Regions from separate parts of the Paraburkholderia sp. BR10141 genome, predicted to be linked through region 2. Evidence: predicted binding sites of a transcription regulator. Region 2 holds the regulator's gene; the other holds the start of a gene.

Region 1 (4,391 bases), on a different contig from region 2:
TTTTTTGCGCGCGTTTAAGTTTGTCTTAATTATGGCTCGCCATGATGGAGCCGTCGGGTCGATTCGATAGTTCGATTCGCGGTTGTTCTTCACGTCCCCTGTTGGCCGCCGATTCACTCGGCGGCCTTTTTTTTCGTCTGCCGTCGACGTTTGCTAGCGTCGATCACGGCGTATTCAAGCCTTATTTGTGATTCGTCGCGAGGGCGCCCGCGCTGTTTGCACCGCCAAAGAGCTGTGTCAGATATTGCTGGTTGTTGTTCATGATCGACATGAGGTTATTGAGCGCGGTGAACTGGCGGTTGAATTTCGCAGTGAGCTGGGTTGCGCGCACATCGAGCATCGACGACTGCTTTTTGATGTCGTCGAGCTCCTTGTTGATGGCCGTGCTGCGTCGCTCGATGATGCCGCTCGACTGCACGTAAGGCGTAATGGCGCTGTTGAGCTTCGTGGTCAGGCCGCCGCTGCCGAACAGCGCCGCAATCGCGCTGTTGCCCGGTTGCAGCGCCTTCTTGAACGTCTCGTCGTCGATCTCGAGCTTCCCGCTCTTGTCGAGCTTGATGCCGATCTCGCCCAGCGAATGGGTCACGCCGTCGCTGCCCTTCACGCCCGCCGAAACGAGCGCCGGCAGACTCGCCGCGAGTGTGCGCGCGATCGAGTCGCCGAGCAGCGCGCCTGCCTGCGCGCTCGTCGAACCGGTTGCGGCCGTATAGGAGGTCAGCCCGTTCAGGGCATCGACGTAACTGTTGTACGCCTTCACGAAGTCGCGGATGGATGTGCCCGTCGCTTGGGTGTCGGGAGCGACGGTGAGCGTTTGCTTCGTGCCCACCGAGGCGCTTGCAAGCTTGATCGTGATGTCGCTCACCACGCCCTCGAGCGTGTTGCTCGCACTCGTGACGCGCGTGCCGTCGATGCGCAGCTCGGCGTCGCCGGCTGCCTCGACTTCGCGCATCTGCGAGGAAGCGAGCCGCGTGTCGACGCCCGCGCCCGCCTGCACGTCGATCGCGTTGGCCGCGCCGGTCTTGTTCGCGGTCAGCACGAGGTGCTGGCCGTCGGCGCCGTTGACGATCGACGCCGTGACGCCTGGGTTGTCCTTCGCCCGGTTGATCGCCGCGACGACGTCGGTGAGCTTGTTGCTGCCCGCAGCGATCGTCAGATGCATGGACTTGCCGCCCATCGCGATGTCGAGGCTGCCTTCCCCGAGCGTCTCGCCCGTGTCGAAGCTGTCCGAGGCGAGCTTATGCGCTGTCGCGAGGCGATCGACTTCGACCGTGAAGCTGCTCGCCACGGCGTTCTTGCCGGCCACCGCGCTCAAGCCCTTGTCCTTCTCGCTCGTCGTGACGGTGAAGCGCTGCAGCGCGGCGCCGTCCTTGAACGGCTCGAGCGCGGTCTGGAGCGAAGCGAGCGCCGACTTCAGCGTGCCGAGCGCCGACAGCGTCGTGTTGCTGGCAGTCTGCTTCGCACTGAGGATGGCGCTCGGCCCCGCGATCTTCGCGTTGACGAGCGCCTTGACGAGCTGGTTGACGTCAAGTGCGGAGTTGGTCGCGCCGCTGATGATCGACTGGGCGGCGTCGCTCAGCGCGCTGTTCGCGCTGGCGGTCGTGGTGTTCGTGATCGTGCTTGCCATGAAAGAAGTCCGTTCGTTCTGGTGCGTCTAGTCGACGGAACGCGCGAATGCGCGGCCATGCTTTCATTACGGCAAGCTTTCATGAAACTTTATGAAAGAAATGAAACGTTTTTGAAAAGTGCGCGATCGGCATTGCGGCGGCAGCCAGCCGCCCGCCTCAGACGGGCTCGGGGAAGCCCGAGCGGCCTTGCGTGAGATCGGTGAGCGTGGTGCGCGCGGCGTCCACGGCGGTGGCGGGCAACTGGATGGTGAGGCGGACCGTCATGGTGTACTGGCTTTCCACGAGCGTGAACTGCTCCTGGTCGATCCAGTGGCGCACGCGGGTTTCGTCGGGATAGCCGAGTTCGACGGTGAGGCGCGCCTGCGCAATGCGCTCGACGCGCTCGGCCCCCTGCAGGGCGCTGGCAATGGCGTCGGTATAGGCGCGCACGAGGCCGCCCGCGCCGAGCTTCACGCCGCCGTAATAGCGCACCACGGCGGCGAGTACGCCGTCCAGGTCGTGATGGCGCAGCACTTCGAGGATCGGGCGGCCGGCGGTGCCGGAGGGTTCGCCATCGTCGGACATGCCGGACTGGCCGCCCGCAAGCAGCGCCCAGCAAACGTGCGTGGCGGTGGGGTGTTCGTCGCGCAGACGGCGGATTTCGGCCATGGCCGCTTCGCGGTCGGCAACGGGAATGGCGTGCGCGATGAAGCGGCTCTTGCGGACATCGAGTGCCGCGGTGACGGGATGGGCGAGGGTGAAAGTTGGCACAAGCGGGGTGGCACTGCTGGCGAAACCCCCATGTTAACCGATGCTCATGGGCCGGCTTTCGACGTCCGTCCCCATATCTTGCCAGTTTGCGTAATGGTTCTTTGCGCCGGATGCTAGTGACGCCCCGGCCTTCAGCCCGGATAATGCACGGCATGACGGATCTAGCTCTGGCTGGAGCGAAGCCGAACTCCTCATTCGGTGATCCGTCATCGTTCCTTCTCTCGCGGCGCCGCTGCATGTTCCGGCAGACGCGATTCTCCAAAGCACAGAAGCCAAAAAAATCCCCGGTCGGACTGTGTCACGACCGGGGGTCACAAGGCTCGCCTGTTCTCAAGAGGCAATCCCACCTTACGTCCGCAAAATTGCGGCCGCAATCGGAAAAAAAACCTGGTGCGCGTGACACCCAAAGGGCGCTAGTGTTCTCATTCGCGCGCAAAAAAATCCCGGCCATCGCTGGCCGGGCAATGAGAATACACCGTGCGCTCCGGGGAACGAAACGCCCATCAACGTTACCCGCGCGCCGTGCGGCCGGCAACACTTCCGCATTACCTGCAATTACTGACATCTGCCTTTCCGGCCGCAGCCGGCGCGCGGCACGGCAGCCCGGATACGCCGTGTGGCGGGCATCGTGCTCACATTGTTTCGCATGCCGAACGATATCCATGCGTTCGCACACGCGTGCTGAAGTAAGGCGCCGAAATGCGCCGAGGCCGGTCTCCCTTGAGGGAAGACCGGCCTCGGTGTGCCGCTTCAGGGGCCTCCAGAGAAGGCGGCCCCTGGATCACGCGCGCATCACGCGCATCAGTAACGCGGCGGGGGCGGCGGACGATGGTCGTCCTCGCGGTAGCGCGGGGGACCCGGATCGTGCGGGTGATGGTGCATCCACTCGTCGTGTTCCCAATAGCGGTGGCCGTCGTAATAACGGTTCTCGTGCCAGCCGATCGAGACGTGCGCGTCCACCGGCATCATGCGCGGTTGACCGTATTGCGGCGCCGATTCGGCACGCAGCCCATACGGTGCGGATTGAGCGAAGGCGCTCGATGCGCCCATCAATGCGCCGCCGGCGATCAGTGCTGCGGCGATGGCGCGGGCGGGGGTCTTCCAGCTCTTCGTGTTCATGAGTTACCTCCTCGTTGGTTGCGTCGTCAGTCACGCGGCATCGGGATGCCTTTGTGTTGCGACCACGGTTCAAAGCTTATCGGCCCGAAGCGGAGGAAAACGTGACCACTTGTAAGCTTTCGTTTCATACGATTCTTCATGCGAGAAAGGCTGCTTTGACAGTTCGCCCTTGATGCAGAAAGGATTAAGCGCCGCACCTGACAATCGCGACCGAGCCACAGGGGGTCGGGGTGTCAACTGACGTTACATTCAGGCCGCGCGGGCCGCCTGAATGCGTCACGTCTACCGGCCAGCAGGCCCCGATGTCGTTCTTACCGAGGTGTTTTCGGCGCGGGTGTTGCACCAGCCACGTCGATCGCGCTTTGCGAACCTAGTTGCGCGCGCAACTCATATTTCTGGATCTTGCCCGTGGCCGTGCGCGGCAGTTCGCCGAATCGCACGGCGCGTGGCACCTTGAAGTGCGCGAGAAAGAGCCGGCAGTGCGCGATGATTTCCTCGGCCGTGGCGCTCGCGCCGGGCCGCAGTTCGACGAACGCGCAAGGCACTTCGCCCCACTTCGGATCGGGCATCGCCACGACGGCGGCGAGCGCGACGGCCGGATGGCGATACAGCGTGTCTTCCACCTCGATGCTCGAAATATTCTCGCCGCCGGAGATGATGATGTCCTTGCTGCGGTCGGTAATGCGCACGTAGCCGTCGGGCGTCATCACGCCGAGGTCGCCCGTATGGAACCAGCCGCCGCGGAACGCCTCTTCCGTCGCGCGCTCGTTTTTCAAATAGCCCTTCATGCAGATGTTGCCGCGGAACATGATCTCGCCGAGCGTTTCTCCGTCGGCGGGAACGGGCTCCATCGTCTGCGCATTGCGCACGCTGACGCCGCTTTGGAGGTGATAGCGC
Region 2 (4,391 bases):
CGACCGTGGGCGTGCGCTGCATCGGCGCGAAGCCGTGGACGCTCTATGTGAGCGCGCGCATTGCGGTGGACGTGACCTACTACGTGGCCTCGCGTCAGATCGGCGCGGGCGAGGCGCTTTCGGCCGCCGATTTCATGCCGCGCGCGGGCGACCTCGCGAACCTGCCGCAGACCATCATCACCGATCCCAACCAGGCGACCGGCGCCGTCGCGCTCGCCCGGATTTCCGCGGGACTGCCGCTGCGCACCGACATGTTGCGCAGCGCCGCCTCGGTGGTCATCGGCCAGACGGTCAAGGTGATTGCCGTGGGCAGCAACTTCACGATCTCCGCCGAGGGCAGCGCGCTCAACAACGCCGAGCCGGGCCAGCAGGTGCGCGTGCGCACGAGCGGCGGCCAGATCATCTCGGGCGTGGTCAAGGACGCGGGTACCGTGCAGGTGCAGATCTAGGGCCGGTAAGCGCTGGCAAGGGCCGGATCAGGGCGCGCCGAGCCCCGTCCGGCGGCCCGATCCGGCCGTCTCCGGCTTTGTGCGCCAGCACACGTAACAGCATGTAACGGTGGGATTTTTCGGCTAAAGTTCGGCCCGACCTGTGCCGTTATCAAGGTCAAATCGATCAGGAACGCCCATCGTGAAAGTTGACTCCTCCACCCGCAATGATCCGCGCACGCTGCAGGATGGCCTCGCGCGCTCGCAAGCCGATTCGACCGGCGTAAGCACCGACACCGCTACCACCTCCAGCGCGGCAGGCAGCACGACCGCCGCCGCTCAAGGCGGCGCGAACGTGAGCCTGTCGTCGCTCTCGTCGACGATGCGCTCGCTCGCGGCGAGCGGTTCCGCCGACATCGACACGGCGCACGTGCAGTCGATCAAGGACGCGATCCGCAACGGCACGTTGCAGATCGACTCCGGCAAGATCGCCGACGGCGTGATCCAGACCGCGCGCGACCTCATGAAGCCGACGTCGGGCAACTGACGCCCGATGCGCGAGCGCCGCGCAAACCTCGCTTTTTTTGGTGCCTTGCAATGAAAGATGCCCTGTTGGCCACACTGATCGACGAACACGCCACGGTCGAGGCGTTCGCGTCGCTGCTCGCCTATGAAGAAAAGGCGCTCGTGTCGGCCGATGGCATGGAGGCGCTCCCGCAAATCGTCGAGCAGAAGACGACGCTCACGCAGCGTCTCGCGGGCCTCGAAAAAGCGCGCGACGCGCAACTGGCCGGCCTCGGCCTGCCGGGCGGCCGCAAGGGCATCGAAATGGCCTGCGACGGCGACGCGCGTCTGGCAAGTCAGTGGGCGCTGCTCAAGGGGTCGACCGAGCGCGCGCGCCGCAAGAATCTCACCATTGGCATGATGATCCGCACGCGCATGGAACATAACCGCCGCGCGCTCTCGATCCTGCGCGGCGAAACGGGCAACGGCTCGATGCTGTACGGTCCCGATGGGCGGTTGCCGGCGTTCGGGCTGTAAGCGCGCGTAGATCGTCCGCCAAAGACAAAAGCCGAAGCAGTGATGCTTCGGCTTTTTTGTTTTGCGCGAGTCCAGTCCGCCAACAAAAAAGCCGGGGCGCTCTCGCACCCCGGCTCTGTCACTGCAACTGCACTCCGGCTCGCGCTGGCCGCCGCGCGCGCCGTCTACCGCCTCAATTCTCCTGGCCGGCCCACGACATCTCGCGCAGTCGCGTGCGCAGGCGCGCCACCGCCTGGCTGTGCAGCTGGCACACGCGCGACTCGCTCACCTCCATCACCGCGCCGATTTCGCGCAGGTTCATGCCGCGCTCGTAATAGAGCGACATGAGCAGCTTCTCGCGCTCGGGCAGCCGGTCGATCGCCTCGATGAGCGCGCCGCGCAGGCTGTCGTCGAGCAGCGCCGAAAGCGGGTCCGAATGATCGACGCAGTAGCGGTCGAGGAACGGTTCGTCCTCGGCGGAACGGTCGAAGTCTTCGTAGTAGATGAGCTGGCTGCCATGCAGTTCCTGCAGCATGCTCTGATACTCGTCGAGCGGCATGCTCAGATGCTCGGCGATCTCCGTCTCGCTCGCCGAGCGCCCGAGCCGCTGCTCCACCTTGTGCACCGCGCTTTCCACTTCACGCGAGGTGCGGCGCAGGCTGCGCGGCAGCCAGTCGTTGCTGCGCAACTCGTCGAGCATTGCGCCGCGAATGCGCTGGCTCGCGTAGGTCTCGAACTGCGCGCCCTGATCTTCCTTGTAGCGGTTGGCCGCGTCGAGCAGGCCGATCATGCCGGCCTGGATCAGGTCGTCGAGGTCCACGCTCGCCGGCATCTTGGCGACGAGCTGCAAGCCGAGCCGTCTGACGAGCGGCGCGTATTTCGCGAGCACGTCGGCCTGCGAAATTTTTCCTTGAGCGTTATACATCGTGCTCTCCACTTCTCATCTCCCTGTTGGCGTCGTCGTGCGCACGTCAGACGTGCTGCGGCGACGTCCGCTGCGCGGGCGTATCGGTCCGCCAGCCCACATGGGCCGGAGCGGACGCGGATGTTGCGTTGGGTGCGGGATGCACACCCGTCACGGCCGCTACGAACGAATCGGCGTTCGCGGCGAGCGTGCTGTGTGCGGCGTTTGTTGCTTGGGTAGCGTGGGGCTGGACGCCGGCTTGCGGCGCGCCGTCCGGATCGTCGACGGGTGCGTAGCCCGCCGCTTCATGTTCTTCGTCCTTCGCGCCGAACAGTGCATTCGCGCGTGCCGTGGCCGGCGAGCACGCCGAGACCGCGGGTCGCATCGGCCAGTGCGGCAGCTCGGCGGCCACGTGGCGGAAATCGCGCGCGGCGGCCGTCGACGGAAACGCATCGACGATGCAGCGCGCAAGCCTGAGCGCCTGCGCCATGTGCTGATCGGCGGCGACGCTTCCGGCGCTGTCGAGCGACACGCTCAGGTAGCGGCTCGCCACCCCTGCGAGATTCTCGATCGCGGCCTGCGCGTCGCTCGCGTTCGCCACATGATTCGCGAGCACGCGAAACTGCGCGATCGCATGCGCGAAGTGCAGCCGTTTCATGCACGCGTAGGCGTCCGTGATCGACTGCGCACCGATGCGCATCACGATCAGCACATCGTGCGCATGCATGGCGAGCGGCGAAAGCGCGCCATCGGCGTCGAGCTGCGCGTCGATCAGTACGATGTCCGCGGGGCCCGAAATGACCTTCTGCAGCTGGGCGGACGTGTACTGCGCGCGATTGTCGCGCGAGGCGGCCAGCACGCCGAAGCCGAGCGCATGGCGGCCCACGGCTTCGTCGAGCGTGCGCTCGCCGCGCACGACGGCGGCGAAGTTGCCTGCGCCGCGCACACCGCCCACCAGCGCACAGACCGAGCGGGGTCCCAGACACTCGTCGATCACGAGCACGTCCTTGCCCTGCGCGGTGAGCGCCGCCGCGAGATTGACCACCGTGGTCGTGCGTCCGGGCGAACCTGCACCGCCCGTCACTGCGACCACGCGCGAGCCTTCACGCGCGAGAAGCCGCCGCAGCCCTTCAGCTTGATCGATTACGAACTTATCCAAACCTGACCTCGGGAGCCTGCGAATTCGTACGCGTCGAGAGTGCCGACAGCAGCGCCGGGATATCGTCTTCGTGCGGCACGAACGGCGAACTCTCTCGCGGAATGCAGAAAGCGCTGCGGATCAGGAAGCGGCGCGTCGCCACGTAAAGGTTCTCGGGGACCTTCTGGCCCGTCGAGACGTAATGCACCGGCAGCTTGTAGCGCAGCACGGTGTCGAGCGCGCTGCCGAGGTTGGTCGCCTCGTCGAGCTTGGTGAGGATGCAGCCCGTGAGCGGCGCGTTGTCCGGGCCGCTCTGGTAGGCCTGCACGACTTCGTTGAGCGTGTCGCCGTGGTTGGTCGCCGAGAGCAGCAGCAGGCGCTGCACCGGGCGGCCCGCGCCGCACAGCATGGCGATCTGGTCGGCCACGGCGCGGTCGCGCTGGCTCATGCCGATCGTGTCGATCAGCACGATGTGCTTGTTCTTGAGTTCGGTGAGCGCGAGCTGGAGGTCCGCGCCGTCACGCACCGCGTGCACCGAAACGCCGAGGATCTTGCCGAAGATGCGCAGTTGCTCGTGGCCGCCGATCCGGTAGCTGTCGGTGGTGAGCAGCGCCACCTTGCTCGCGCCGAAGCGCATCACGCAGCGCGCGGCGAGCTTCGCGGTGGTCGTGGTCTTGCCCACGCCCGTCGGGCCCATCAGCGCGAACACACCGCCGCGCTCCATCAGCGCCTGTTCGTCTTCGAGCACGGGCAGGTTCGATTCGAGCACCGACTGGAGCCACTCCATGCCGGCCTCTTCGGTCTGCACGTCGGGCAGCCGGTCGATCATCATTTTCACCAGTTGCGCCGAGAAGCCCGCGGCGAACAGCTGCTTGGTGAGCGCGCCCTGCACCGGGCTGCG

Evidence for each region. Region 2 encodes FliA, which starts transcription of late flagellar genes. Its sites were predicted from a motif close to CTAAAGTTTNNNNNNNNNNNGCCGNTA; they were not measured.
Region 1: the regulator FliA is predicted to act here: its motif matches at 1,691-1,717, upstream of fliD (flagellar filament capping protein FliD).

Annotation. Positions count from the first base shown of each region.
Region 1 is NZ_JBMIQH010000001.1:43,197-47,587, reverse strand. It holds gene fliD (flagellar filament capping protein FliD) at 182-1,624, opposite strand; gene ACOJB8_RS00215 (IMPACT family protein) at 1,782-2,375, opposite strand; gene ACOJB8_RS00210 (hypothetical protein) at 3,177-3,494, opposite strand; gene ACOJB8_RS00205 (acyl-CoA synthetase) at 3,806-4,391, opposite strand, start outside.
Region 2 is NZ_JBMIQH010000014.1:127,024-131,414, reverse strand. It holds gene flgA (flagellar basal body P-ring formation chaperone FlgA) at 1-449, shown strand, start outside; gene flgM (flagellar biosynthesis anti-sigma factor FlgM) at 631-975, shown strand; gene ACOJB8_RS20535 (flagella synthesis protein FlgN) at 1,026-1,469, shown strand; gene ACOJB8_RS20530 (RNA polymerase sigma factor FliA) at 1,642-2,373, opposite strand; partial or broken gene ACOJB8_RS20525 (MinD/ParA family ATP-binding protein) at 2,729-3,511, opposite strand; gene flhF (flagellar biosynthesis protein FlhF) at 3,504-4,391, opposite strand, start outside.